DNA from 3 places in the Streptomyces sp. NPDC025833 genome. Region 3 is predicted to be linked to each of the others. Evidence: riboswitches for the same ligand, from Rfam matches in the RefSeq annotation. Region 3 holds a riboswitch; each other region holds the start of a gene.
What was found. Region 3 has a riboswitch for glycine ahead of gcvT (glycine cleavage system aminomethyltransferase GcvT). Riboswitches for the same ligand answer to the same signal wherever they lie in the genome.

Region 1: linked by a shared signal. The riboswitch ahead of ACZ4K2_RS21630 (alpha/beta hydrolase) and the one ahead of gcvT (glycine cleavage system aminomethyltransferase GcvT) in region 3 are both predicted to bind glycine.
Region 2: linked by a shared signal. The riboswitch ahead of ACZ4K2_RS35530 (PLP-dependent aminotransferase family protein) and the one ahead of gcvT (glycine cleavage system aminomethyltransferase GcvT) in region 3 are both predicted to bind glycine.

The regions. Positions count from the first base shown of each region.
Region 1 is NZ_JBVHNF010000011.1:301,088-310,697, reverse strand. Features, by position in the region: partial or broken gene ACZ4K2_RS21670 (hypothetical protein) at 1-380, opposite strand, end outside; partial or broken gene ACZ4K2_RS21665 (telomere-protecting terminal protein Tpg) at 702-866, shown strand; partial or broken gene ACZ4K2_RS21660 (FAD-dependent oxidoreductase) at 1,152-1,622, shown strand; partial or broken gene ACZ4K2_RS21655 (cupin domain-containing protein) at 1,711-1,924, opposite strand; gene ACZ4K2_RS21650 (MBL fold metallo-hydrolase) at 2,018-2,959, shown strand; partial or broken gene ACZ4K2_RS21645 (helix-turn-helix domain-containing protein) at 3,297-3,497, opposite strand; gene ACZ4K2_RS21640 (M4 family metallopeptidase) at 3,662-5,362, opposite strand; partial or broken gene ACZ4K2_RS21635 (transposase family protein) at 5,796-6,060, opposite strand; glycine riboswitch at 6,505-6,598, shown strand; glycine riboswitch at 6,604-6,689, shown strand; partial or broken gene ACZ4K2_RS21630 (alpha/beta hydrolase) at 7,106-7,249, shown strand; gene ACZ4K2_RS21625 (ABC transporter family substrate-binding protein) at 7,283-8,971, opposite strand; gene ACZ4K2_RS21620 (dipeptide ABC transporter ATP-binding protein) at 9,051-9,610, opposite strand, start outside.
Region 2 is NZ_JBVHNF010000033.1:20,021-29,630, reverse strand. Features, by position in the region: gene ACZ4K2_RS35550 (alpha/beta hydrolase) at 1-400, opposite strand, end outside; gene ACZ4K2_RS35545 (COG4705 family protein) at 652-1,926, opposite strand; gene ACZ4K2_RS35540 (ATP-binding protein) at 1,978-2,259, opposite strand; partial or broken gene ACZ4K2_RS35535 (histidine kinase dimerization/phospho-acceptor domain-containing protein) at 2,439-2,696, opposite strand; gene ACZ4K2_RS35530 (PLP-dependent aminotransferase family protein) at 3,188-4,282, opposite strand; glycine riboswitch at 4,561-4,646, opposite strand; glycine riboswitch at 4,652-4,745, opposite strand; gene ACZ4K2_RS35525 (PepSY domain-containing protein) at 5,043-5,285, opposite strand; gene ACZ4K2_RS35520 (hypothetical protein) at 5,183-5,458, opposite strand; gene ACZ4K2_RS35515 (vanadium-dependent haloperoxidase) at 6,330-7,592, opposite strand; gene ACZ4K2_RS35510 (putative leader peptide) at 7,648-7,722, opposite strand; gene ACZ4K2_RS35505 (cytochrome P450) at 8,132-9,301, opposite strand.
Region 3 is NZ_JBVHNF010000003.1:129,169-138,778, reverse strand. Features, by position in the region: gene ACZ4K2_RS05720 (ABC transporter permease) at 1-962, opposite strand, end outside; gene ACZ4K2_RS05715 (enhanced serine sensitivity protein SseB C-terminal domain-containing protein) at 1,365-2,144, opposite strand; gene ACZ4K2_RS05710 (enhanced serine sensitivity protein SseB) at 2,314-3,105, opposite strand; gene ACZ4K2_RS05705 (AAA family ATPase) at 3,172-3,840, opposite strand; glycine riboswitch at 4,020-4,117, shown strand; glycine riboswitch at 4,118-4,231, shown strand; gene gcvT (glycine cleavage system aminomethyltransferase GcvT) at 4,275-5,393, shown strand; gene gcvH (glycine cleavage system protein GcvH) at 5,526-5,903, shown strand; gene glyA (serine hydroxymethyltransferase) at 5,918-7,180, shown strand; gene ACZ4K2_RS05685 (L-serine ammonia-lyase) at 7,283-8,650, shown strand; gene ACZ4K2_RS05680 (M28 family peptidase) at 8,727-9,610, opposite strand, start outside.

The sequences.
Region 1 (9,610 bases), on a different contig from region 3:
CGTGCAGGGCGTTGAGAATCACCAGGCCGCCCGTGAGCGGGGGTACGGCCCACTGCATGCGGACCAGGTGCCACTGCGCCCTGTCGGTGTCGATGGGGTGCTTGGCGGCCTGTTCGGCATCCTGCGGGTCGGAGGAAGCTGCAAGCTGGATCTTTCTGCCCAGTACGCGGCTGTACGCGGTGGCTGCGAGGGCGGCGCCGGTCAGGACCGTACGGGAGTCCACTTCGCCCAGCCGGAGCCGGCGATCCTCGCAGTGGTCACCCAGGTGCCTCCCTCGTCGCGAGCCGCACCGTTCAGCCGACCGCGCCCATGAGGGAGCCGACGAATCAGGAGGCCGGCCCGACATCGTGCAGGCTGCGCAGCACTCCGTAGCTGACCACTCGCGGTGTTGGAGACGCGACCAGGTATCCGCCGAAGTTTTCCGCCGCACCATGCGAGCCCAGCGGGGCGGTTCCCCATTGTCCCGGGACACCAATCCGCGGGCCCGGACATGGTGCGCCCAGGCTCCGCCACCGATGGGTTCTCGACCGCTGCTGACCTGGTGTGGCGTCAGGAAGCACCCTGCCGCGGCATGGCATGGCCGTGGTGAAAGCGCGTCGCTGGCTCTTCTCGGGGGTACCGGCACCTGCTGGCCCTGTCGGTGGAACTGCTGCCCGAGCCGACCCTGCGCTTTGTGATCGGTCTGCTGGTCAGACTGATACGCCCGCAAGCATCCCCGCGCCGACGTCGCCGCGAAGATCGACGACGCCGTACGGAAGCGGTGGCAGCCGCTCGTGCGCAAGCGCCGGCGGAAGCAGGCGGCCACCAGCACCGGGATCACGGTGGAGACCCGGGCCCGGTTCGGGTACACCGCGCCGGTCGGCACACGCGCGCATCGCATCGGCCGGCCAGCTGTCCGCCATCTACTGGATCAACCGACCGTGCGCCACCTATCCGTCCTGGACATCGACTGGCTCGGATAGCCCCCTCAACCCCGACGGCCCCGACCGCGCCCGGCGCACCGGACTCAGGACGAACCAGCCTGCTCGCCGCCGCGGGGCCTCACCGCGGTCAAAGTGTGCGCCACCGGCCGCTCCTGTCTGAGGGCCTCCCATCCCTGCGCGGGGCGAGCGAGCGCGGAGATCCCTCACGGGCTTGTCGGCCCGCTTCCGGTGCGGCCACCGACGGCAGACGCACCCCGTCGTGCCGGCAGCGCGGGGATTACTGCCATCGAGGCGTCGGCGTACCGAAAAGCGGCCCCGGAACCCGCGACCAGGGCGGCACCCTGGATCTGCACGAGGACAACGGCCAGATCGTCCTGCGCGAAGTCGGCCTCTTCGACGCCTTCCTCGCCGCATGCCGCCCCGAGGGCCAGCAAATGCGGCAGATAGCCCTGGACGGCACCGTCCTGTTCGGCCACGCCCCGGACGAAGGCGATCTCTTGAAGCCCGAGATCGATCGCGGCCACCTGCGCGACCTGCTCCTGGACTCCCTCACGCCGGGCACCGTCCGGTGGGGCCACACGCTGGCCGCGGTCGACGGCCCCCCCGTCCGGCCCCCGGCACCTGCACTTCACTGACGGCACCACCATCGAAGCCGACCTGGTCATCGGCGCAGACGGGGCCTGGTCCAAGGTGCGCCGCGGCGCCACCGCGACTCCCTGATCCCCACCGGCTGATCCGTCCGGTCCTCAGGGCCCCTGCGGCCGGGGAATCGGCGATCACAGGCCTTGCCATGGGGCAGCGGCACCGCGTCACCCACGCCAAGAGGTAGGGGGGGGCGCTGCCGTCGGGCGGTAGCCAGCGGTGGCCCTTGAGGAGGACGCAGAAGCCCGCGCCGTCGTACGGGTCCAGTCGCGCGCACCAGCTCCCGCTTATCCGCAGCCGGTGGGACCACGGGTGCCCGAGGTGCACGGCAGAGAGAGCGCATCGATCACCACATCCATCCAGACTGTCGTATGAAAGATGAGCCGCATTCGTATTTTCTTGAGCTGGATGCATATTGAGACGATCGTTCGACCTTCCTTAAGGTCGATCGTGTGACGAACGAGAATGAGAGTGCGCAGAGCATGGTGCTGGGGGACGTCGAGGTCATCCGGGTTGTTGAGTGGCACGGACCGTTCCTGCCTGCCTCCGGCATGTTCCCGGGAGTTGCCGCCGATGTGTGGAAGGACAACCGGGACTGGCTGGTACCGGACCACTGGGAGCCGGACAGCGACTTGGTGGTGCTTGCTCTGCAGAGCTGGGTGCTGCGCAGCGCGGGCCGGACCGTTCTCATCGACACCGGAGCGGGGAACGGGCGCGAGCGACCGGGCATGGGGCCGTTCCACCACTCCCGAAGTGATCTCCTCGGCCTCTTGGCTAGGGCCGGCGTCCGCCCGCAGGATGTCGACGTCGTCGTCAACACCCATCTCCACGTCGATCACGTCGGCTGGAACACCGTCGACGAGGACGGGCAGTGGGTACCGGCGTTCCCCAACGCCCAATACCTCATTCCGGCCGCCGACGACTTCCACTACGGTCCGGATAACGCGTACGGGAACGGCGCGCGGGAGGTCGACCGCCTCATATACGAAGACAGCATCGCGCCCATCCACCAGGCCGGACAGGCCGTGCTGTGGGACGGCCTCCACCGGATCGACGAACACCTCACCCTGGAGTCCGCACCCGGTCACACTCCCGGCTCATCCGTACTGCGGCTCGCTTCCGGCAGCGACCGGGCCGTCTTCGTCGGAGATCTGCTGCACAGCCCGGTGCAGATCCTTGAGCCCTGCTGCAACAGCAACGCCTGCCTGGCCCCGGAACAAGCGGTGACCAGTCGCCGTCGGATTCTGGGGAGGGCGGCTGATGAACGGGAGTTGCTCGTTCCCGCGCACTTCGGTGGCGCGAGTGCCCTGGAAGTACGACGGGACAGTGACAGGTTCGCACTCGGCCCATGGGCGACGATGGGCCGGAAGAAGAGTGCGTCCGCCTTCGAATGAGCCGTGGCCTCACCCGCCCACCGCCCCACCGCCTCCGAAACCCTCGACGCCCAGGCGGACGGCGCGACCGTCGCCACCTGCGTCAGCCCGGGAGTCCACGGCTGAGCCGGGTGCATCGGCATCCGGCACGGAACCACCCTGGAAGAGGCGGGGCGGCTGTGCCATGTCACCGTTGCGCCCGTCATGGCTGGCCCTCACACCGCGTCCGGCGAGCAGAGTCGCGTACCTTGCTCGCCGCCACGCCACGGTCGGGGCACCAGGTCCGGGGGAGCGATGACCACACAACCCGCTCCCCTGGGCCGCCTGGCCACGCCTCGAACACGGACCCCACCTGCCGACCGACGACGTCGCGGACCTTGTCGATGAACAGCGGGTCGGTGGACAGCTTGAACGTCTGTGTCCGGTGCGGGGCCAGGGCGAACGCCCGCCAGTCGCACAAGCCGTCCAGTCCCCGCTCGATGAAGCGACGCCGCCAGGTGCGGACCGTGTCCGCAGTGATCCGCAGCCGGCGGGACACCTCCATGATCGAGTGTCCCTCGGGGCCAGCTGATGCTCCTCGCCAGCCTGTGGGCACACAGAAGGCTCCCGGCCTCCGCGGAGCAGCCGCCCACGCCCGATCCGGTCTGGCTGACCGGATCGGGCCTGTGTGCCGGGCCGCTCCCCACGCCGGCTTCAGCACACATTCCGTGATTTACACCCGGGTCACTTGACGTTGACCGCAGACCAGGCCGCCGCGACCGCGTTGTACTCGGCGGAGCCGCTGCCGTACAGGTCCTTGGCCGCGTTGAGGGTGCCGGTGCGGGCGCCCGCGTAGTCGGTGGTGGACGTGAAGTACGTGGTCAGCGCGCGGTACCAGATCGCGATCGCCTTGTCCCGGCCGATGCCGGTGACCGTGGAGCCGTCGTATGTCGGGGAGTTGTAGGACACTCCGTTGATCGTCTTCGCACCGCTGCCCTCGGACAGCAAGTAGAAGAAGTGGTTGGCGACGCCCGACGAGTAGTGCACGTCGAGGTTCTTCACCGAGGACGACCAGTAGTCAGCCGAGCTGCCGTCCTTGGAGGGCTTGTCCTGGTAGCGCAGTGGGCTGCCGTTGCCGCGAAGGTTCAGCTCTTCGCCGATCAGGTAGTCGGGCTTGTCGGTGGACAGGTTGCCCTTCCACTCGACGGCCGTGCCGAGGATGTCGGAAGTGGCCTCGTTCAGGCCGCCGGACTCGCCGGAGTAGTTCAGGCCGGCGGTGGCGCTGGTGACGCCGTGGCTGAACTCGTGGCCGGCCACGTCGAGCGCGGTGAACGGCTTGGCGTTGCTGGTGCCGTCGCCGTAGGTGATGCTGAAGGTCGAGTCGCTCCAGTAGGCGTTGTTGTAGCCGTTGCCGTAGTGGACCTTGCTCAGCTGGCCCTTGCCGTCGTTCTTGATGCCGTTGCGGTTGAAGGTGTCCTTGTAGAAGTCCCAGGTCGTCGCTCCGCCGAACTGCGCGTCGACCCCCACCGTCTGGCGGTTGGACAGGGCGCCGTCGCCCCAGGCGTTGTCGGTGTCGGTGTAGGTGGTGCCGCTGCCGCTGGTCTTGTTGCCCAGGTCGTTGGTGTAGATACCGCCCCGGCTCGGGTCCTTCAGGGTGTAGGTGGTGCCGGAGACTGAAGTGGTGAGCGGGACCGAGCCGACGTAGTAGCCGGTACCGGTGCCGGTGGCCGCAGCGGTGGGCTTGGCCTTTGCGGTCTTCCCGTCCGTCGTGGTGTACCCGGTCGGGGCGAAGGAGGCGATGGTCTCCGTCTGGAACAGGACCGTACCGGTGTGGGCGTCGGTGACGACCAGGCGGTGGCTGGGGGTGCCGTCGGTCTGGGTGCCGTCGACGGCGGTCCGCCAGCCCAGGCGCGGGGAGCCGGACGCGGCGTAGACGACCAGCTCGGGCTTGGCCGCGGTGGCGTCCTTGGCAAGACCCTTGGCGGCGTAGCGTCCTTGGGCGGTCCACGTGCGAGCGGCGGCGAGGGCCTGTGCGCGCGCCTTGTCCGCGGACACCTTCGGCTTGATGCCGGCGAGGTCGATCGCGCCGATGCCGTGCTGGACGGAGCGGATCACGCCGCCGGCGCTCTCGTGGGCGACCAGGTCGCCACCGATGACGGGCAGGCCCTTGTACGTGCGGTGGTAGCGCAGGTGGTGGACGCCGTCGGAGTCGGCAGTCACAGCGACGACCTGCAGCCGCTCATTGGATCCGAGGCCTAGCTTCTCGGCCACGGGGGCGGCCTGGCTCTTGCCGAGCGCAACCTCCTGAGCCGGCGTCAGCCGGACGACGGAGAGCGGTTTGTGGGTGACGGGGGTTCCGTCGGCCGCGAGGGCGACGCTGGTCTGCGCGGCGACGACGAGGGCGGCGGTGAAGGCTATGCCACCAAGGACGGACTTGCTGCTCACAGACGACTCCTTTGCGGGCCACTGATGAGTAGCCCGGTTCGGCCCTTGACGGGGTTCCGTCATGTGGGTGAGTGACCAGAACAGTGACAGCCCGAAAGGTGGCCTGTCAGGTACCCGACAGGCATTCGGCCGATAGAAATAGCTTGCCTTTGCGGCGATTGGAACAAAAGGAAAATTTCACAGAAGTAAAGGCGGCGAACATCCCTAAAAGGGTCCAATAATCGGCCAGTCTGCGCATGAAAGATTGCCGCAATGGTATGGCAACGCTTGCGCAAAGGTGGCAGTTTATGATGCTTCCCTTGCGGCCAGTCAGCCCTTCAACTTGGCCGCTGCTCAGCTCAGTTGGGTGACAGGCAGGTAAAGCCCCTGGTAGATGGGTTTTCGACCAAGAAATCCGTCTCCACCAGAGGCTTGGTGTGCTTGCGCGTTTTTCGCGGTTGGCCGAGCAACGGATCTTGTGGAGGAGTCGCCAGGACTTGAGGGTGGCGACGGCCTGCTCGACCAGGGCTCGGATCTGCGCGTGGGGCCGGTTGACGGCCTTTCGCCCTGCGGAAAGCGTCCCCTGCCGACCCCACTACGGGATGCGGACCGTACTCCCGGCGCGTCCGTGGCCCTTGTCGGCTCAGCAGGTGACGCCGGCCTTGCGCAAGAGCGGCAGTGACGCGGTGTTCACGGACGGCCCGGACATCGGGGCATGCTCGGCGGCGAGCCTTCCTCGCCGAAGGCTCTTCCGCACGCCTGGGCACGCATGCCCGTGCACATGCTGGTGATCACCTTGCGTTCCGTTTCGTCCCGCCTGCTCCGATCAACGTCGAACGGCCTGGCGGCACTCAGACCGCGGGAAGGAGCGGAGAGATTCTTCTCTATGCCTGTTCTCTTTATGCCGTCGTCTTACCGAGGTTTTCGGCTGTCGCTGCTTTTCCCACAGCGCGCCTGCCGCCGCGTCGCGTGATTTGTGCGAGCTCACCCTGAAAAGCCATAGCACCACCCACCTCGTGGAGCCGGATTTCTCGCCGACATGCTCGGCATCAAGTGGGATTAGGTGTCGGCCCGTTGTCGGGCCGGTGGCAGCACTTGACGGCCTGTTGCTCCGCCCGTAAGTTCTCGTGCCCGAGGAGCACCACAACCGAACACGCCGCCATCGATCCTGCGCGGGAGAGCCCGTCCCTTCGGGGACGGCGTCGAAGGAGCAAATCCTCCCCGGAAACTCTCAGGCACCCCTACCGCATAGCGGAGGCGGACTCTGGAAAGCAGACGCCCCACGCGTCTCGCCCACGGTGCAAGCCGCTTCCTTCTACGCGGTGAAGCTCTCAGGCTCATGACAGAGGGGGAGGGCCATCTGGCCGCACGCGCCCGCGCGTGCTCCACCCTCCAGGAGCCTCGATGACTCACCCGTTCCTCACACCCTGGCGTGTCCGCTCTCTCCCGCCACCGGACGCGGGCCCCGGGGCGCCGCGGCATCAGCTGCGGGCACTCACGCCGCCGACCTGCCGTCGGTGAGTCCCGGCGCAACGGCCCGGACACCGGCAACGGCGTGGATGCGCTGATCACGCCGCTCTCAGCCTGCTCTCACGTCGCGTGCAGCCCCGTTCGCAAGGAGCGCCCATGTCCCAGATGTTCCCGTTGTTCTTGTCCTTTCCCGCTGACACGGATCCCGAGTTGTCGGCCGCCGTGGAGAGCGAGGACGACGCACGACTCGCCGCCGAACGGGCCGGAAAGCTGTTCGGCGCAGCGCATTCCCGCGAACGCCGACTCGGGCCCGTCACCGACAATCTCATCGGACACGTCATCGACGACTGCGGCCACATCATCCCGCTGCACCGGCCGGAGGCCCTGCTCGCCCTGGTGCGCCCCTTCCTGGCCGGCTACGACACGAGCGCAGCGTGACCGGACGCGCCGGGCGGCCGCCACGCTCGTGAGCTACTTCTGCCAGCCGACGGTCTCCGGCAGCGGCGTGCCGAATATCGTGGCGCCGACGTTGGCCAGCCCTTTCTTGACGCCGTAGACGGACGGACCGCTGAAGAGGGGCAGGAAGGCGTACTGCGCCAGTTCCTCACGTTCGATGGCGTTGGCGCGGGCGATCTGCTTGGCGGGGTCGGATATCTCGGAGGCGGCGTGGATCTGCTTGTCCAGCTCCGGGGTGCCGGTACCGGTCAGGTTGGAGTCGCTGTCGGTGCCGTAGAACTGGTAGAGGTAGCGCGCGCCGAAGGGGTCCGTGGAACGGTTGCCGGACAGGAAGAGGTCGAAGTCGCGATCGCTGAGGATCTTGGAGAAGTCCGCCTCGTCGGCCTTCTTGATGTCGACGCCGATGCCGACCGGCTTCAGCATCGCGGCGAATGCGTTGGCCGTGGCCTTGTCCAGCGGGTCGTCGCCGAGCAGGGTGTAGCGGACGGTGAGCCTGGTGCCGGCCTTCTCGCGGATGCCGTCCTTGCCGGCCTTCCAGCCGGCGGACTCCAGGGTCTTCCTGGCGTCGCCTGGCGCGTACTTGATCACCGACGAGACGTTGTCCTCGTACCCCTTCTGGAAGCTGTAGAGGAGCGCCGAACCGGGAAGCGGCTCGGAGTAGTCAAGTCCCTGGAACTGAATCTTGGCGATCTGTGTCCGGTCGACGCTCTGCAACAGCGCCTTGCGTACCCGCACGTCCCGAAGGGCGGCGGACTTCGAGTTCACGTACAGCGAGTACTCGAACGGGCTGCCGCCGCGGCGGATTTCCGTGCCGGTGACGCCGCTGACCTGCTTCAGGCCCTCCGCGCTGCCCGTGGTGGCGTAGTCGACCTGGCCGTTCTTGAACGCGTTGGTCGCCGCGGACGAGTCCAGGTTGACGTAGATCCGCTTGTCGAGCTTGCCCTTCTTCCCCCACCATTTCGGGTTCCGGACGAAGGTGAGGTTGCCGCTCTTGGTGTCGAAGGTGCCGACGGTGTACGGACCGGCGCCCCATTCGGGGTGGGCCTTCTTCACGTAGGCGTCGTTGAAGTTGGCAACCGTCGCGGCCTTGGGGTTCAGCAGCGTGGTGAACAGGCTGGACCACCAGGGGTCCACGCCCTTGAAGTCGATGACGGCCTGCTTGTCGTCGGCACCGCGGGTGACCGAGGTGATGCTCCGGTACCCCTCGGTGTTGCTCGCGTTGTAATCCTTGTCGGAGCCGTTGTTGGCCTGCCAGGTGGCCTTGACCGCCCGCCAGTCGATCGGGGTGCCGTCGTTGTAGGCGGCCTTGGGATTGAGGGTGAGGACGACTCGCTGGTTGCCGCCGGTGACACTGACCTTGACGTCGCTGAGGTAGTCCGGGTTGTACTGCACGTCGCCGGTGGGGGAGTAGGTGATGACATCGGGGTTGTACCAGAACCACACCCGGGTGGCGGTGAGGGTGGCATTGGCGTTGAACGGGTTGCCCTGGTCGTCGAAGGTCCCGGGCGTGGTATAGGTCCCTCCGTCCTTGATGTTGTCGTAGGGCTGGGGGTTGTAGTCGACCTTCGCCGACGCCACGGCGGGGGTCGCGCCCTTGGCCGACCCTCCGGCGTCCGGCGCGTCGGCACCGGAGGAACTGCAGGCGGTGGCCGTCAGGGCGAGGGCCAGGGTGAGTACGGAGGCCGGGGCGGTTCTCGGTCGCATGGCGAGTGGATCCATTTCTTCGTGGGGGTGGGACGCCGCACGGCGCGGCGGCGCTGCGGAACAGAGGTCGCGAGGGCGGTCAGCGGGCGTGACAGGCGGAGCGGTGGCCGGAGCCGGACCCCGTGGGGTGCAGGGCCGGACGCTCGGTACGGCACCGCTGCCGCAGTCCGTCGTCGAGCAACCGGTGCAGCGGACACCGGTCGACGAAGACACACCCCTGCGGCAGGCGCGACGCACTGGGCTGCTCGCCCTCCAGCACGATGTGCTCGCGGGCGCGCTCCAGTTGCGGATCGGGTACCGGGATCGCGGACAGCAGGGCCTGTGTGTAAGGGTGCCGGGCGTCCGCGAAGAGTTCCTCGGTGTCACCGATCTCCACGATGTGCCCCAGGTACATGACCGCAATCCGGTCGGACACATGGCGCATCACCGCGAGGTCGTGCGCCACGATCAGGTACGCCAGGCCCAGTTCGCGCTGCAGCCGGGCGAGCAGGTTGATGACGCCGGCCTGGACGGACACGTCGAGGGCGGACACCGGTTCGTCCAGGATCACGATCCGCGGCTCGGTCGCCAACGCCCGTGCGATGCCCACGCGTTGACGCTGACCGCCGGAGAGGGCCGCCGGGAAGCGGTCCGCCACCG
Region 2 (9,610 bases), on a different contig from region 3:
ACAGGATGGCGTCCAGGGCGGCTCGCCATTCCGGGACGGCCTTCTCGACCAGCGGGAGGATGAGGGCGTCGACCACCTTGTCACCGACCGGCTCGCCTGCTTCCACCGCCCGGCGCAGGTCGGCGCGGGCCTGTTCGACGGCGGGCCAACGGGGCCGGTCGCCGCTCCCGGGAAGCTCGATGGTGGCCGCGGCGAAGCCGTACGCCGCCGCGTAGTGCCGGGCCCGCCCCGCCAGCCGGGGATACATCTTGCGCAGCCCGAGCGGTGGGGGGCCGATCAGGATCAGCGGTGTCGGCGCGGACGCGGAGGCAGGAGTCCACAGAATGCCGGGGATCTCACCGAGGGTGAATTCGCGTTCGAGGACGCCGTCGCCGAGATGCTTCTCAGAGGTGAAGCGCATGGTCGTGCCTTTCGGGAGTGCTCGTGAACGGCGCTCCCGGACGACCTATCGTCCGACCGTGACCCCAGGGGGGAGCACCCATGTCGATACTGCGTTCACGGGTACCACCTCCTTGTTCTCCAGCACGGCCTTCGGAAACGTAGCAGTGCTCCCGGTGGTCCGCCAAGTGGATTCCTGCGCGGGCTCCGTGGCGGAAGGCCACGGAGCCGTAACACCTACAGCGACTGCCGTCCCGGCGCCGATCACGTCTGTCAGCGCATGTCCGCGAGGAGGGTGGTGAGTTCCGCTTCCTGTTGCGCCGGCGACATCGGCGGGTTCGGGTGGTCGATGCCGAAGGTCTTCAGGACCTGGTCCATCTGGGCGTCGATGAAGGTCCAACCGGTGTCGTCCAGCGGCTGCAACGAGGCTTGGTCGGCATCCCATAGGTCTCGCAGCGACTGGGCAGCGGTGTGGGCTCCGGTCGCGTGACCCGACCGTGCGTCCTTGAGCGAGGTCGACGCGAGTGCCTTCAGTGCGTTGACCTTCGCGGGCGGGAACTTCTCCACGGCCTGGCCGGGGGCAAGGTGGACGGTGGAGGTGGCGTCGGCCTCCGGCGCCGGGCCGACGTGTGGCTGGCCGTGCGCCCAGAGCAGCAGGCCCCCGGTGAGGAAGGCGAGGAGACCGAAGCCGGCCAGTGCGATGCGCTCCCTGCGATGGTCGGCGGTGATCTGCGGGGTGTGCGTGGCGTCGTAGGCCTCGGTCACGTCGGAGCGCGTCACCGTCAGGTAGACGACAGTCGCCAGGATCAAGCCGAGGAAGATCAGGCTGGTGGTGGAGGTGCCCAGCGCGAGGCCGGTCGGCTCGCCCGGCTGTGCGACCTTCGGGGAGGCGAGCCAGTCGCCGATGTTGGCGCCCAGCGGGCGGGTCAGGATGTAGGCGAGCCAGAAGGACAGCACCGGGTTCGCGCCTGACTTCCGCAGCAGCGTGATCGCCGCGATGAGGCCGAGCGGCAGCAGGACCGAGAATCCCGGGCTCCAGCCGGTGAGTTCGAGGGTCCAGTCGCCGGTCGCGGTGCCGAGCGCGAAGGTGACGAGAACGGCGAGCCAGTAGAACGACTCGCGCGGCAGCGTCGTGACCGAGTGGATCGAGAGGGTGCGCTCGCGCAGCCACCACACGCCGAAGACAACCGCGAGCAGGACCGAGAACACTGCTGAGCTGATCCACAGGGGCACGTCGAGTCGGTCGGTGAGGATGTCGGTGTACAGCGTGCCCGTGACACTGACGACGACCACGGTCAGCCAGTACGGGAAGGGGGCGTACCGCTTCAGTCGAAGCTGGACGCCCAGAACCCCTACGAACCCCGCGGTGAAGATCCAGGCCGTGTTCACCAGGCCGACGCCCAGCTTCATGTTGATCCAGTCGGCGAAACTCTCACCGACGGTCGTGCACAGGATCTTGATCACCCAGAACCAGATGGTGACCTCGGGAACCTTGTTCGGCATCAGCCGCCCGCTGTGGCGTGTGCGGGGTTCGCCTGTCGTTGTCATGCGGTGCAGGTTGACCCGGTCGACCTGCACACAACCTGACCACGCGATCGTCTACGGTGCGGGGAAGGTCACTTCGACGCGTCCGTGACCATCCGCGATCGCACGGACCGCCACTCCTGCGGACGCGGCGAGACGCCGCACCACGGCCAGCCCCAACCCGTGCCCGTCGCCGCTGGTCACGCCCGCATCGAAGACCCGGTCGACCTCCGCCGGATGGAATCCCGGACCATCGTCGAGGACATCGACCACGACGTCCTGGGGCTGGATGCGCGCCGTGACCCGAACATGCGAGCTCGCATGGCGCAGGCCGTTCTCCAGCAGGGGTGACAACACGGCCACGACGAGTTCGCCCGCCACGGCGACGGCGACGCCGGTCGGGATGGCAGCTCGATGGAGCGGCCGGCTATCGTCTGTCGTGCCGCCGTCCTGAGATCGCAGCGGGCGCCGTCACCGGTCCGTGTCCGGGCGGCACTCAGAATCGTCGTGATGGCAGTGTTCAAGCGGTCGACCTCCCTCAGAACGGACTCGGGCGCGAGGTCATGACCGGAGAGCTGCGCCAGCTGTGCCTCGCCCCGCAGGACCGTCAGGGGCGTCCGCAACTCGTGGGCGATCTCATCGGTGAGGCGGCGCTCGTCAGCGAGCGCGTTGTCTATGCGGCCGAGCAGGCGATCGAGAGTCCGACCGAGCTCTCCGAATTCGTCGCGAGGAACGCCGAGGTCGAATCGGCGCCCGGGTTCGTGATCCCCCCAGTCGTCGGCAAGAGCGGCCATCTCGTGAACCACCCGCAACGCACGACCCACCACGAGGTACGCGACGACGCCGGCGAGCAGGATCGTGATGCCACCCAGGACGAGCGACATGGCCAGGCTGCGCCGCTCTGACGTCGCGTACGGCGTCAGTTCCACCCGCACGACCGCCGCGACCCGGTGGCCTTCGAGGCGGATCGGCTGGGCGTACAGCAGGTACCTGCCGACCGTGGTGGTCTTGGGCTGCCCGGCGTCCGCAAGCGCCTTAACGCGACCAAGAAGGCTCCCGGGGACGATCCCGTCAACGAGGTGCCCATCGGCATACACCCACGAGACCGTGTCCAGGGCTTCGTTGCCGCTCTCGATCAGCACGACGTGGCCGCGGCGCACGGTTACGTTCGCCGCCACCGCCTCGGCACGCGTACGCGCCACAGTGTTCGCGTCGGCGTCGGTCACCCGGCTCAGCAAGACGTGCGAGACCATCACCAGCACTCCAGCCTCGTTGCTTGACGCGGTCAGTCCCTGCGTCGGGGCCTTGGTGCCCCCGGGCCTGGTTCTCTGGTGGTACGAGCGAGGACGTGGGCGACTGCCTCGTTCACGGTGCGAAGTTCTGTGTCGTCGCGGCACAGCGTCGGTAGGTGGGAGACGTCGAGGCTCAGCGTCAGGTGTGCCGCGGGCGTGTCGGTGGTGGAGGGGGCCGTGATCCGCCGTGGGGCGACGCCGAGTTCGTCGAGGGCTTGTGCGGCGTCCGGGCGGTTCGCGTACCCGCCGGGCAGTGACATCAGCAGGTGGTCGGTCTCGGTGGTGCCGGTCAGGACGCGTACTCCTGCTTCGGCGATGTCGTCGGCGAGGAGGCGGGCGGCGAGGAGGCGGGCGGCGCGCAGGCTGCGTGTCTGGTGGTCCCGGAACTGTGGTGAGGCCGCGTGGCGGAAGGCCGCGGCCCGTTCGGCCGTGCCCCAGCACGGGCTGTCGGCCTGTTGGCCGGGGAAGGCGGCTGTGTCGAGGGTTCGCGCGATGGCGGGGTCATCGGTGAGCACGACGCCGCCGACATGAGGATGTGTGGTGGTGGTGGCGATGTGGGCGTAGGGCAGGGGGCCGGCGTGGAGTCCGGCCGCGACCGGTCCGGCGACGTTCGCCATGTCCACCAGCAGCAGTGCGCCGACCGCGTCGGCGGCCCGACGCAGTCCCGCGTAGTCGACGTGCCGTGGGTACTCCGGGCGGCCCGCGATGATGAGCCGGGGGCGTCGGCTCTCGGCGATCCGGCGCACGTGCTCGGTGCAGGCGGGGGAGTGGCAGCCGTGCAGGGGGTAACGGATGAGGTCGTAGCGGTCCGCCGGGCCGTCCGGATGCGCCTGGGGTGTCGAGGTGGGGTCGGGGTCCGGCCATGGATGCGGCACGAGCACGGTGTCGCCCTGCCGGAGGAGCGCGGACATCACCAGTGTGTTGGCCTCGGGACCGGGGCGGCAGAGCACGCGGGCATGCGCTGCGCCGAACAGCTTTCCGGCCCGTTCGGCGGCGAGTCGTGCGTCGTCCTCGCTCTCCACGGCGGCCGACAACTCGGGATCCGTGTCACCGGAGAAGGACGGGAACGACGGGAACGTCTGGGACATGGGCGCTCCTTGCGAACGGGGCTGCACGCGACGTGAGAGCAGGCTGGGAGCGGCGTGATCAGCGCATCCACGCCGTTGCCGGTGTCCGGGCCGTTGCGCCGGGACTCACCGACGGCAGGTCGGCGGCGTGAGTGCGCGCGGCTGATGCCGCGGCGCCCCGGGGCCCGCGTCCGGTGGCGGGAGAGAGCGGACACGCCAGGGTGCGAGGAACGGGTGAGTCGTCGAGGCTCCTGGAGGGTGGAGCACGCGCGGGCGCGTGCGGCCAGATGGCCCTCCCCCTCTGTCATGAGCCTGAGAGCTTCACCGCGTAGAAGGAAGCGGCTTGCACCGTGGGCGAGACGCGTGGGGCGTCTGCTTTCCAGAGTCCGCCTCCGCTGTGCGGTAGGGGTGCCTGAGAGTTTCCGGGGAGGATTTGCTCCTTCGGCGCCGTCCCCGAAGGGACGGGCTCTCCCGCGCAGGATCGATGGCGGCGTGTTCGGTTGTGGTGATCCTCGGGCACGAGAACTTACGGGCGGAGCAACAGGCCGTCAAGTGCTGCCACAGGGCCGACAACGGGCTGACACCTAATCTCACTTGATGCCGAGCATGCCCGGCGGGAATTCTTCCGTGTCCGGTCCCACATGTCCGTGAACATGTGGATCGCGTGCAGGCGCTCACTCGCGAATCCACGCCGCCCCATGCACACCGGATTACGTCGATCGGCCGGGCGGCACTCCGGTGTCGGGAGGAGCGGAGAAGGTTCCGTGCGATGTCTGTTTTCCTATGCCGTCGGGGCGTTGCTCAGCACCTTGCCGGTGGTGGCGTCGACGATGACGTCCCGCACGCCGGTGTCGGTCGAGGTCGCCTTGGCGGTGACACGTATCCGGTAGGCGAGGACCGGTGTCTTGCCCGCCAGGGCGCTCACGACCAGCTCGGCCTGGCCGGCCTTGCCCGCGGCCGCGTCGGCCGCCGCGGCCCTGGCGTCGGCGGCGGACTTCTTCGGTGTGGTGCTGGCGAGGGAGATCGCGCGGGGGTCGCTCGGGTCACGCCCAGGTACTGGTCGCGGGCGTCCAGGTGAACGATCAGATCGGCGCCCAGCACCGCGAGGCCGTCGTGCGTGCGCTGGAACCGGACGTGCTTCTTGCCGTTGGCGTCCTGAAGGGCGTCCGTGGCCGTCAGCACGTCGTCCTCGGTCACGCCGGTTGCCGTCGCATGGGCGTGCGCGGCGGCGGCTATGACGGCGGGGGAAGCCTGGCGCGATGCGAGGGGGCCGGCGGCCCGCGCGGGCCGGCCGGGGGCGGCGGAAGCCGAACCGAGTGCGCTCGCACCCACAAAGCTTGTCGCAACCATGACAACCGCCTCGGAAGTGCGTATGGATGCTCCACGCATGGGGAACTCCTCAGGGGGAGGGGGGAGACTGCCTCTTGTGGACAGCAGCGGTGACGCAGAGGATCTTGCGTCGTCGCTGGGGCACTCTCTCCTCAGCACCCTCCCGGGAGCTATCCGTAGGCGCGCTTCTAGGTATCCCTATTTAATGAGCGCCGGCCGCCGCCCAGTCGGGGCCTCGACGGCGGTCCACTCCTGTCGGGCGCTGCCCTTCCGCGCCGGGACTTCAGCGTCAGCTGGTCCGGCCGTTCGCGTCGAAACGCTGGAGCAGGCGCGGAAGTCGCGCCGCCCATGCGGGAGTTGAAGCAGGAAGTCCAACAAGGACGTTGGTGTGGGCCGCCTGGCGGATGGCGGTGTCCTCGCGCGTTGGGCGTGCCGAGGGTGTGTTCTCGCGGGCTGATGCTCTGGCGGGCGCGGCGCCGGGCTGCCTCGTCGAGGCACACGGCCCGGTCGTCCAAGTAACGGCCGGCGCGGACTGTCCGGGCAAGCCCCCGGGTGAGGCTGGTGAGCGTGGCCGTCGCCATGCGCAGCGCGAACCGTGCGGTACCCGGCGGCCGCGGCCGCCAGGTACCCGGAGGCGACCAGGTGGGCCGGAGTGGTGAAGCCAGTTGCACGGTGACTCCGGGTTCACCCCCTGGCCGGCAGCCGCCAAGCAGTCGCCGGGTGCACGCTCAGGCATCGTTCACCCGGCGCCGAAAAGGCGTTCCGCGGTGCGCAGTGCGTGTTCCGCCACCCGCTTGCCCAGGGCGAGACCGGCCACGTCGGCCGAGCGGGTGTGGATGCCGGAGTAGACACGGGCGTCCTCGTTCTCCTGGGACAGCTGACTCCAGGCCGTGTACCTGCGCGTCACTCCGGGGGCGGTGGGGCTGGTCAGTTCGAACGGTGCGGTGTGCGGCCCGGTGAGCGCCGTGAGGACCGTTTCCGCCGCGCCCGCGTAGGTGTTGTGGCCGCTGGGATAGTCGGGATGGGCCGGGGTGACGTGCAGCGGTGTCCAATCGGGGTCCGGGTCGATCGTGCCGGTGCGGATGGCCGTGACGGGACGCCAGCGCAGATACGCGTACTTGGTGTCGGAGGTGGCGATCTGCGTGTCCACCAGGGCGACGTGGAACAGCGCGACCAGCGCGGCGCGTGCGGGGACGGAGCGTGGCGACCGGGCCAGGGCGACCCGCAACGGCTCGGTGTACAGCGTCAGCGAGGAGCCGAACCAGAAGACGGCGGTCTCCGTCTGCAACGCCGTGCGTACGGTGCTGTCCACCGCCCCGTAGGCCCGTACCTCGGCCAGGTCGGCACGGTAGCGCGCGGAGTCCAGGGCGGGCGGCGCGGGCAGCCGGTACTGGTCGGGACCGTCGAGCAGGAAGGGCCTCGCGATCCGGTTGCCGTACTGCGCGGCCGGGGCGTGACCCGGCGGCGTCGGCTGCCACACACCGGGGGCCGCCGGCGGGACGGTGAACGGCTCGTTCACCGAGACCGGGTCCAGACCGTCGCCCTCACGGGAGGCGAGGGCCAGCCGGGCATGGCGCGCGCCGGTCGCCACGCCCTTGGACTTGGCCGGCCCATCCGGAACGCGGTCGAGCGTGCTGCGCAACGCGGCGTCCAGATCCTGGGTGCGGGAGGGGACCAGGGCCACCAAGACGTCGTGCACGGCGGATGCCAGGGCCACGTCCTGGAAGTGGTTCCGGTCGACGCCGGGCGGCACCCTGCGGGTGGCTCGGGTCGCCGCGAGCCAACTGATGGCCCAAGTGCGGTTGTTGGTGATCTGAGTGGGGGCGCCGGCGGCCGCGATGGTGGCGGCCGTCGTGTCGTACCAGTCGAGTGCCACGGACGGGCTCGACGTCCGTTCGTCCGCCCCGGCAGCCGTGGCGGACGGGACGGTGACGGAGGCGGCCAGCAGTGCGGCCGAGCCCAGCGCCTTCAGGGCGGAGCGGCGGGTGGTGAGCGGGTTCACAGGTACTCCCTCGCGGACGTGCGGCAACTGCTTCTGACCGGGGCACAGGTGCGGGTCAGCTACACAGCGCGGCGGCGACACGCAGCAGATCGACGGCGCGTCGCCGGGTGAACCGCAGGGTAATCCGCATGCCGGGGACGCTATCCAGAGCGAAATGGTCGGTCAACAGGGCGAGGTGGTCCGCCTGGCACCGCAACGCAGGCTTTGTGGTTCCGCCATACGCCCGTCATCTCAGACCGAGTCTTGTGTGGTGAGGCGGATCAGTCGCTTGTGGCAGCACAGGGTGGCGGCGGGGCACGGAAAGCCCACGTGGTTGCGGGGATCGCGCTGGTAGGGCTCGATGACCCAGCGACGGCTCCCTGAGCGCTTGCTGGACATGGGGTCCCCCTCCTGTGCTGGGATCGGGTGATTCGCCGAGGCTGTCCACCGGCCGGTGACCAGGGCGTTCCGGCCACCGCGACACGGCCGGCGGCCGTGTCGCGGTGTGAGCGCGTCGATCACTCCGAAGTCGGAACAGGGCCGGCGTCAAAGACCGCGGATCACCAGGTGACCGGCAACGCCTGCAGGCCGCGGAAGACCAGTTCCGGCACGTAGGTGAGCTCGGACTCGTCAACGGCGAGGCGTAGTCCCGGATACCGTTTCACCAGGGACCCGATCGCCACCCGCATCTCCCGGCGGGCCAGTACCGCGCCGAGGCAGAAGTGCGGTCCGTGCCCGAACGCGAGGTGCGCTGCCGGTCCTTCGCGCGTGATGTCGAAGCGGCCGGGATCCGGGTACACACCGGGGTCGCGGTTGGCCGCGACGATGACCGGCAGCACCGGTTCACCCGCTCCCAGTTCGACGCCCTCCAGTTCTACGGGCTCGGTCGTGACCCGGACCTCGGCCGAGGTGAAAAGCCTGCTGTAGCGCAGTAGTTCGTCGACCGCCGGGCCGATCAGGTCCGGTGACGACCGCAGCAGCGCGAGTTGCTCCGGGTGGCGCAGCAGGGTCAGCAACGAGTTGCCCAGCTGGTTGACGGTCGTCTCGTGGCCGGCGATCAGCAGGCCCTCCAGGTTGGCCAGCAGTTCGGGTTCGGTGAGGTGGTCGCCCTCGTCGTTGGCGGCGACCATCGCCGAGATCAACCCGTTGTCCGGCCGCGCCCGCTTCTGACGCACCAGGTCGGCGAGCCAGTCCTGCATCTCGCCCTGTGCGGCCCGCAGTTCGTCCGGAGTGATGTCCGTCACGAACAGCCGCCTGGTCCACCGGCGGATGGCTCCCGCCTCGGAGTAGGGCACGCCGAGCAGCTCGCAGATGACCATCAACGGCAGTGGAGCGCAGAGACCTGCCACAAGATCCGCGGTTGGATCGAGGGAGTCGAGCAAGGAGTCCACGACGGACCGCACGCGTGGTTCGAGCTGCTCGACCATGCGGGGGCTGAACGCCTGCGACATGAGCTTGCGCAGGCGGGCGTGGCGCTCGCCGTCCAGGCTGGTGACCAGTAACGGGTCGGCGGCGACGGAGAGTTTCAGCGGGCTGCCCGGGAGTGTGGCCGCCTCCCGGCTGAACCGGCTGTCGCTCAGGACCTGGCGCACCGCCTTGTAGGAGAGGGCGAGCCAGACGTCTGCCGTACCCATCGTCGCGAGGACGACCGGAGCCTGCGCGAGCAGAGCCTCGGCTTCGGGTTCGTTGTCGAGGTGGTGTGGTGTGGTGAAGGGGAACGTGGCTTGCACCGGTGCCTCCTGTGTGAATGTCACCGGGGCCGGGCAGCGGGTGCCGGGCGCGAACGGCCGGGACCGATGCACGGACCGGTGACGGCTGGGTCTTGTGCCGCCGGGGCGGTGGCGCCTCGCGATCGTCTCGCAGTCGATGGGGTCGAACGGTTCGGCCGGGCTGTCGGCGGCGCCGCTGGCCGGTTCGCTCGATCCGGGTGGTGATCGCCGTGCGCAGATTATCCCGGGTGGCCGGATGACGGTCGAGGACGTTTTTCCGCGCGATTATGAGGGGGATTTTAGGGGTTGTCACCGGCAGCGTCGACGGTG
Region 3 (9,610 bases):
TCGCCGAGCAGGTTGAACGCGAGGACGGTGAGGAAGATGGCGAGGCCAGGCACGATCATGAACTGCGGGTCGACCTGGTAGTAGGTGACCGCTTCACGGAGCATGCCGCCCCAGGACGCCTGTGGGGGCTGGATGCCGACGCCGAGGAAGCTCAGCGACGCCTCGAAGAGGATGTTCGTCGGGATGAGCAGCGTCGAGTAGACGATGATCGGGCCCACCAGGTTGGGCATCAGCTCCCGGAACAGGATGTAGGGAGCCTTGGCACCCATGCCGCGCGACGCGTCCACGAACTCGCGCTCGCGCAGGGCGAGGGTCTGGCCGCGCACGATCCGGCCCAGGTACGGCCAGTTGAAGAAGCCGATGACGAAGATCAGCACGCTCAGGTGGAGGGGCAGGCCCTCCAGGCCGAAGGCGCCGCCCTGGAGGGTGGCGGAGATGGAGATGGCGAACAGCAGGAGGGGGAAGGCGAGGAACGTGTCCATCAGCCGGCTGATGATCGAGTCGACCCGTCCGCCGTAGTAGCCGGCCACGACACCCATGATCGCGCCGATCACGTTCGACAGGATCGTGGCGCCGAAGGCCACCACCAGCGACACCCAGGAGCCCTCCAGGACACGGGTGGCGATGTCCCGGCCGAACTTCGGGTCGACGCCGAGCGGGTGGTCCGCGCTCATGCCGCCCCAGCTCCCCTTGGGGAGCGAGGTGTCCGGGGTGATCAGGTCCTGGTTGAAGGCGTTGGGGTCGAGTCCGAAGATCGACTGGATGGGGCGCGAGAGGACGGCGAGGAGGATCAGCAGGATCACGATGACGCCGCCGGCGACGGCGACCTTGTCCTTCTTGAACCGGGCCCAGGCGATCTGGCCCAGGGAACGACCCTCGATCTGCCCCTTACCGGCACCCTGCAGCACAGCCTCCGGCTGTGCCTCGGCTGCCGCCCCGGTGGTCTCGATCGGTGCGGTCACGGTGAGCGACCCCTCTCGCCGGTGGTGACCGGCCTGCGCCTGCCGCGGATTGCGGCTTTGTCGACTTGCCATCGATCACGAGGTCTCGGCCTCGTGTCTGAACCGCGAGTCTTCAGCGTGGTTGTGATCACCCGCCAGATGTGACGGCGAAAGTATGCGCAACCGTGATGCAGTCCGGGGGATTCCGTTATCCGAACAGTGGGTAACGCCTCCCGGACGTGGTCCAGTTGGGACAGAACGGCGATTTTGCGCGGTTCGGGACGTTCAGGCGATGTCTACGCGCGCAGAAGAACGCCTATGCCGCAAATTCTGCCCCGCGCCCCAGGCGAAGGCCGCGCGGCCGAGTTGTCCGCCGGCGTCGGCGCCCCCGCCGTCCGGGGAGGCGCCGCGCGGTCCGGCCGCTCAGTAGCCGCCGTGCGCCGGCGGGTAGCCGTAGCCGCCGGCCGGGGCGTGCGGCGGGGCCGGCGCCTGGAGCTGCGGCGCGGCGGCGTGCGCCTCGCGGTCGTAGAAGGGACGCGCGCGGGCCCGCATCCACATCACCACCGGGTCGTGACCGTCGGTCATCGCCACCGTGGACACCGGCAGGCCGTCCGGGACCGCGCCGACGGAGCTCTGCATCATCCCGCGGACCGAGTCGACCGCGGCGGGCGAGGTGTCGTACACGTCCAGGCCGATGGCGAGGTACGGCGCCCCGAGCGCGGGCTGCACCCAGGCGCGGCGCAGCGAGCGGAGCGCGGGGGTGCGGTGCGCGTTCTGCGCGAGCAGGGCGTAGAACTGCGGGATCTCGATGCCGGGTTCGGACAGGCGCAGCGGGCCGGCCGGCTGGCGCTCCAGTCCGGCGGCGATGCGGCGCAGGTCCAGCCAGGGCACGCCGACGCCGCCGCCCGGGGCGTGCGGGTTGAGCCAGAGGCCGTAGTGGTCGGGGTAGAGGGTGCGGGCCACGTCCAGGCCGTCGACCACCTCGTAGGAGCGGTTCCAGCCACTGGCCGACAGCTCCTGGGCGGAGGTCACGCAGGGGGCGTAGTGGAAGCCGTCCACCTCCATGTCCCCGTACTGGGCGTCCCGGGAGCCGGCCTGACCGTGCCACAGGAGCATCCAGATCTGGCCGGCGGACGGGGTGGCGAGGGCGCGCAGCAGGGCCTCGTACGCGTCGTAGCGTCCGGGCGTGACCTGGCGCACCATGTGCTCGACGCTGCCGCTGTGGCTCGCGCTCACCTGTCGTACCGGCCCTTCTGGGAGTCGTCCCGCGTTGGGGAACAGCTTAAGCGTCCGGCACGCCCGGGCCCCGTGCCCGTTCGCCGGTGCGGGTGCCCGTACCTCGCCGCGCGGTCGCGCGCCCCCCGCGGGCGGCTCAGTGACCGTGCTGGTAGAACGGGCGGACGTGCTGTTTCAGCCAGCCGGCGACCGGATCGTCGGTCACGTCCAGCAGGACCAGGTTGACCGGCCAATTGACCGGGACTTTGCCCAGGGCCCGGCCCAGTGCCTGGAGGGGCAGGGCGCGCAGGTCGCCCTCCCACTGGGAGAGTTCCACGCCGACGAACATCACCGGGTCGGCCGTCTCGACGGCCGCGAGGCAGCGGCGCGCGGTGAGGACCACGCCGGTGTCGGCGAACTCGGCGGAGGCCGCGGCGAGGAAGTCGACCGGGTCGTCCTGCCAGTCGGGCTCGAAGAGGCGGACCCGGCCGCCGGTGCCCGGGCCGTCGAGCGGGGTGCGGCCGGCGCGGCACAGCTCGGCCACGGCCTGCGGCGGCAGGGGCATGCCGACCACGCCGTCGGGGTTGAGGGCGAGGCCGACCTGCGGGGGCAGGCCGCGGGCGAACTCCACCGCCGGGGCGACGGTGTACGACATGTGGGGCCCGGCCGCCAGCCGGAGCTGCTCCTCGGAGCTGAACACCGGGACGTACGCCTGGCCTTCGGCCTCCAGCGTCGGCAGGTCGAGCTGGCCGCTGTCCGGGCCGCCGCCGGAGGGCAGCGGGATCCACAGGAGGCTGCGGCCGAGGACCTCGACGATCCGGCCGCCCGCCGTGGGGATGCCGAGGGAGGCCGACAGCACCTCCTCCAGTTCGTTGCCGGGCCAACCGCCGTGCGGGTGGGGGTGCGCCTGTGCCGGGAAGTCCGCGGGAATGTCCGCCGGGAAGTCCATCTGCCTACCGCCTGCTGGGAACCACTGTCGGGAGCCTGAAGGCTATCGGGTGGCGGTGACAGTCCCTCATCCCGTGAAGCCCACGCGGACGAGGACGTCCGCCGCGTCCCGGTCCAGCAGCACCGCCGCGCCGCAGCCGGCGGGGAGTTCGCCCCTCTCCACCGCGCCCAGCAGGCGGGCGGTGGCCCGGCGGTGGCGGCGGAAGGCGTAGCGGGAGACGCCCCGGCCGCGTTCGCGCTGGCCCTCCCGGGCCCGGCCGGGGGTGACGTCGAGGAGCAGCAGGTGCAGGGTGGCGCCGCGCCGCCGGGCCTCGCGGCCCAGCCAGGCGCGCACCCAGGGCTGGGTGCCGCAGTCGTGCACGACGACGCCCTCACCGGTGCGCAGGGCCCGGCGGAGCCCGGCGTAGTGGGCGAGGCGGACCAGCGGGCGGTACAGCGCGTACGGGAGCCGGCGCGGCATGCGGGCGTCCCAGCGGTCGCGGGTGTCCTGGGAGTCGACGCGGTGGCCGGCGACCGCGCGGTGCATCAGGGTGGACTTGCCGCTGCCGGGCAGGCCGGTGACGACCACCAGGTCGCGGGGGCCGAAGAGCAGGGCGTGCGGGCTGCGGCCGGCGCGGTCGCGCAGGTCGCGGACGACCGGCGCGGGACGGTCCGCGGAGCGCTCGCGGGCCGGGACGGAGGGCTGCTCCGGCACCGCGAGACCGGCGCCGGCGGCGTAGGCCGATGTCCTGTTCACCGTGATCGTCCTCCCCAGTGGGCACGGTCATGACCCGTACCCGTCGCGTGTAAAGAGAAGGTAATGCGCAACGGTCGGCGGTTCATGCGCGTAGTGCCACAGGTCGGTTACAGATGCGGACCCTGACGGGCCGGGGCGCGGCGTGCAATGATGTGCCCGCCAACTGCATACCGGCCGTTCGAATCCGCGCGGGAGAGTTCCCAGCAGTCCTCGCTGGGGCGCCGAAGGAGCAAGTCCCTCCCTTGAATCTCTCAGGCACCGTTACCGCGTGGGCGAGGCACATCTGAAAAGCGGGCCGCCGTGACGGCGGCTCCACCCAAGGTGCAAGCCGTGACCACCCCGCGGGGCGGTCGAGGCGAACCTCTCAGGTTCCGATGACAGATGGGGAGGAACTTTCCTCGCCCCATCCCTGTGCCCTGGGAGACGACCGACCGATGAGCAGTACCGAACTCCGCCACACCGCGCTGGACGCGCTGCACCGCTCGCTCGGTGCGACGATGACCGACTTCGCCGGCTGGGACATGCCCCTGCGCTACGGCTCCGAGCGCGACGAGCACGTCGCCGTGCGCACCCGGGCCGGGCTCTTCGACCTGTCCCACATGGGCGAGATCGCCGTCACCGGCGCCGGGGCCGCCGCCCTGCTGAACTTCGCCCTGGTCGGCGACATCGCCTCCGTCGGCGTCGGCCGCGCCCGCTACACCATGATCTGCCAGGCCGACGGCGGCATCCTGGACGACCTGATCGTCTACCGGCTGGCCGAGACCGAGTACCTGGTCGTGGCCAACGCCTCCAACGCCCAGGTGGTCCTGGACGCGCTGACCGAGCGCGCCGCCGGCTTCGACGCCGAGGTCCGCGACGACCGGGACGCCTACGCGCTGATCGCGGTCCAGGGCCCGGAGTCCCCCGGCATCCTGAAGTCGCTCACCGACGCCGACCTGGACGGCCTGAAGTACTACGCCGGCCTGCCCGGCACCGTCGCCGGTGTCCCCGCGCTGATCGCCCGGACCGGCTACACCGGCGAGGACGGCTTCGAGCTGTTCGTGAAGCCGGAGCACGCCGTGGAGCTGTGGCAGGCGCTGACCGCGGCGGGCGAGGGCGCCGGCCTGGTGCCGTGCGGCCTGTCCTGCCGGGACACGCTGCGCCTGGAGGCGGGCATGCCGCTGTACGGGCACGAGCTGACCACCTCCCTGACCCCGTTCGACGCCGGTCTGGGCCGTGTGGTGAAGTTCGAGAAGGAGGGCGACTTCGTCGGGCGCGAGGCGCTCGCGGAGGCCGCCGAGCGGGCCGCCTCCAAGCCCCCGCGCAAGCTCGTCGGCCTGGTCGCCGAGGGCCGCCGGGTGCCGCGCGCCGGGTACGCCGTCGTCGCCGGCGGCGAGGTGGTCGGCGAGGTCACCTCCGGCGCCCCCTCCCCCACCCTGGGCAAGCCGATCGCGATCGCCTACGTGGACGCGGAGCACGCGGCGCCGGGCACCGCGGGTGTCGGCGTGGACATCCGGGGAAGCCACGAGCCGTACGAGGTCGTGGCGCTGCCCTTCTACAAGCGTCAGAAGTAGCGACCGGGCGCGGTCGCGGGCGGGGCCCGGTCCCGTGGCCGGCGCGTGACCCTGCGCACACTCACCCGCCCACCAGCGGTTTCCTCACTCCCCCGTCATCAGCACTCCCGCGCGTACAGGAGAATTCAGGCCATGAGCAACCCCCAGCAGCTGCGTTTCAGCAAGGAGCACGAGTGGCTGTCGGACGCCGAGGACGGCGTCTCGACGGTCGGCATCACGGAGCACGCCGCCAACGCGCTCGGTGACGTCGTCTTCGTCCAGCTCCCCGAGGCCGGCTCCACGGTGACCGCGGGCGACACCTGCGGCGAGCTGGAGTCCACGAAGTCGGTCTCCGACCTGTACTCGCCGGTCAGCGGTGAGATCACGGAGGTCAACGAGGACGTCGTCAACGACCCCTCGCTGGTGAACTCGGCCCCCTTCGAGGGCGGCTGGCTGTTCAAGGTACGCGTCTCGGAGGAGCCGGCCGAGCTGCTCTCCGCCGACGAGTACACCGCCTTCACCGCCGGCTGAGGAGTCGTAGTCACATGACTGTCCTGAACACGCCCCTGCACGAGCTGGACCCGGAGATCGCCGCCGCGGTCGACGCCGAGCTGGACCGCCAGCAGTCGACCCTGGAGATGATCGCCTCCGAGAACTTCGCGCCGCTCGCGGTCATGGAGGCGCAGGGCTCGGTCCTCACCAACAAGTACGCCGAGGGCTACCCGGGCCGCCGCTACTACGGCGGCTGCGAGCACGTCGACGTCGCCGAGCAGATCGCCATCGACCGGGTCAAGGAGCTGTTCGGCGCCGAGTACGCCAACGTGCAGCCCCACTCCGGCGCCTCCGCGAACCAGGCGGCCCTGTTCGCGCTGGCCCAGCCCGGGGACACCATCCTCGGCCTGGACCTGGCGCACGGCGGCCACCTGACCCACGGGATGCGGCTGAACTTCTCCGGCAAGCAGTTCAACGTGGTCGCCTACCACGTGGACGAGGCCGGCCGGGTCGACATGGCCGAGGTCGAGCGGCTCGCCGAGGAGCACCGCCCCAAGGTGATCATCGCGGGCTGGTCGGCCTACCCCCGGCAGCTCGACTTCGCGGAGTTCCGCCGGATCGCCGACGCGGTCGGCGCGTACCTGTGGGTCGACATGGCCCACTTCGCCGGGCTGGTGGCCGCCGGTCTGCACCCGAACCCGGTCGAGCACGCGGACGTGGTGACCTCCACCACGCACAAGACGCTCGGCGGCCCGCGCGGCGGTGTCATCCTCGCCCGCAAGGAGTTCGCGAAGAAGCTGAACTCGTCCGTCTTCCCGGGCTTCCAGGGCGGCCCCCTGGAGCACGTGATCGCGGCCAAGGCGGTCTCCTTCAAGGTCGCCGCCTCGGCGGACTTCGCGGAGCGCCAGCGCCGTACGGTGGAGGGTGCCCGCATCCTCGCCGAGCGGCTGACGGCCGACGACGCCCGCGAGGCCGGGGTGAACGTGCTGTCCGGCGGCACCGACGTGCACCTGGTCCTGGTGGACCTGCGCGCGTCCGAGCTGGACGGACAGCAGGCCGAGGACCGGCTCCACGAGGTCGGCATCACGGTCAACCGCAACGCCGTCCCGAACGACCCGCGCCCGCCGATGGTCACCTCGGGTCTGCGCATCGGCACGCCGGCCCTGGCGACCCGCGGCTTCACGGCCGAGGACTTCGCCGAGGTCGCCGACGTGATCGCGGAGACGCTGAAGCCGTCGTACGACGCGGAGGGGCTGAAGGCGCGCGTGAAGGCGCTCGCCGACAAGCACCCGCTGTACCCCGGTCTGAACAAGTAGGTCACCTTTCGCGGGGTACCGCGCACACTGGACGTACCGGCGTGCGCGGTGCCCGCGCCCCGCACCACCCCTCGCATCACCCCCCGTATGGAGGAGTCACCCGTGGCCATCTCGGTCTTCGACCTGTTCTCGATCGGCATCGGCCCGTCCAGCTCCCACACCGTCGGCCCGATGCGCGCGGCGCGGATGTTCGCCCGCCGGCTGCGCAACGAGGAACTGCTCGGTTCCGTGGCGTCCGTGCGCTGCGAGCTGTACGGCTCGCTGGGCGCGACCGGCCACGGCCACGGCACGCCGAAGGCGGTGCTGCTCGGTCTGGAGGGTGCCTCGCCGCGCACGGTGGACGTGGAGACGGCCGACGAGCGCGTGGAGCGGATCAAGCGGGAGGGCCGCCTCGCGCTGCTCGGCGAGCACGAGATCGCGTTCTCCTTCGACGACGACCTGGTGCTGCACCGCCGCAAGGCGCTGCCGTACCACGCCAACGGCATGACGGTCTGGGCCTACGACGCCACCGGGGCGGAGGTGCTGTCGAAGACGTACTACTCGGTCGGCGGCGGCTTCGTGGTGGACGAGGACGCGGTGGGCGCGGACCGCATCGTGCTGGACGACACGGTCCTGAAGTACCCGTTCCGCACCGGTGACGAGCTGCTCCGCCTGACCCGGGAGACGGGCCTGTCGATCTCGTCCCTGATGCTGGAGAACGAGCGGGCCTGGCGCACCGAGGAGGAGATCCGGGCCGGCCTGCTGGAGATCTGGCGCGTGATGCGCGAGTGCGTGGGGCGCGGCATGTCCCGGGAGGGCATCCTGCCCGGCGGTCTGAAGGTCCGCCGGCGCGCCGCCGTCTCCGCCCGCCAGCTGCGTGCCGAGGGCGATCCGCTGGCGCACGCCATGGAGTGGATCACGCTCTACGCGATGGCGGTGAACGAGGAGAACGCGGCGGGCGGCCGGGTGGTGACCGCGCCGACCAACGGCGCGGCCGGCATCATCCCGGCGGTCCTGCACTACTACATGGACTTCGTGCCCGGCGCCGACGAGGACGGGGTCGTCCGCTTCCTGCTGGCGGCCGGCGCGATCGGCATGCTGTTCAAGGAGAACGCGTCCATCTCCGGCGCCGAGGTCGGCTGCCAGGGCGAGGTCGGCTCCGCGTGCTCCATGGCCGCGGGCGCCTTCGCCGAGGTGCTCGGCGGCTCGCCGGAGCAGGTGGAGAACGCGGCCGAGATCGGCATGGAGCACAACCTGGGCCTGACCTGCGACCCGGTCGGCGGCCTGGTGCAGATCCCGTGCATCGAGCGCAACGGCATGGCCGCGGTGAAGGCGGTCACGGCGGCGAAGATGGCGATGCGCGGCGACGGCTCGCACAAGGTGTCCCTGGACAAGGTCATCAAGACCATGAAGGAGACCGGCGCCGACATGAGCGTGAAGTACAAGGAGACGGCCCGCGGCGGCCTCGCGGTGAACATCATCGAGTGCTAGAGGGTTTCGTCCGCCCGGTGTGCGGAAGGGGAGGCGCTTCCTCGCGGGGCGCCTCCCCTTCGCGTCGGGGCCGTGCTCAGCCGGTCGTCAGGGTGGCGTCGTCGACGACGAAGCTGGTCTGGAGGCCGGAGTCCTCGGTGCCGGTGAAGGCCAGCGTGATCTGCTGCCCGAGGTAGGGCGTGAGGTCCAGGGTGCGCTCGGTGTACCCGGTGCCCGCGTCGGCGTTGGAGTACGTCTGCTTGGCGGTCCCGTTGACCTTGACCTGGAAGGTGTCGTAGGCCGTCGTGCCCGTCTCGGCGGTGTCGATGTGCAGCCAGTACCTCAGGGTCGCCTTCGCGCAGCCGGACGGCACGGTGAGGGTCTGGGCGACGCTGTCGGTGGCCGCGGAGCCGTAGCCCGCCAGCCAGGCGTACCGGGAGCCGGAGTGCGCGGACTGGCCGCTGAACGTGCCGATCGCCCCGGTGCTGCCCGTCCACGGCGACGTGCCGCTCTCGAAGCCGCCGTTGGAGATCACCTGCGTCGGGGTGCAGCCGCCCGCGCCCTTGACGGTCAGCGTGTACGACGCGGTGTGCGTGGTGGAACCGGTGCCGGTGATCGTGAGGGCGTACGTGCCCGGCGGCACCGACGAGCCCACGGAGACGGTCGCCGTGGAGGAGGCCCCGGAGGTCACCGAGGCCGGGCTGAAGGCGACCGTGACGCCCGCCGGGGCGCCGGAGGCGGACAGGTTCACGGTCTGCGCGGAGCCGCCGGTGGTGGCCGTGGAGACGGTGGCGGTCAGCGAGCCGCCCGGGTCGGCGCTGCCCGTGGCGGGGCTCACCGCGAGGGAGAAGTCGTTCGCCGGGGCGGAGTCGGAGACCGCCTGCTTCCAGAGGGTGTAGGCGACACCGTCGGCGCTGCGGTTCAGCCCGGTGGCGTTGATGTTGGAGGTGGTGTCGCACGCGGAGTGGTAGCAGCCGTCGT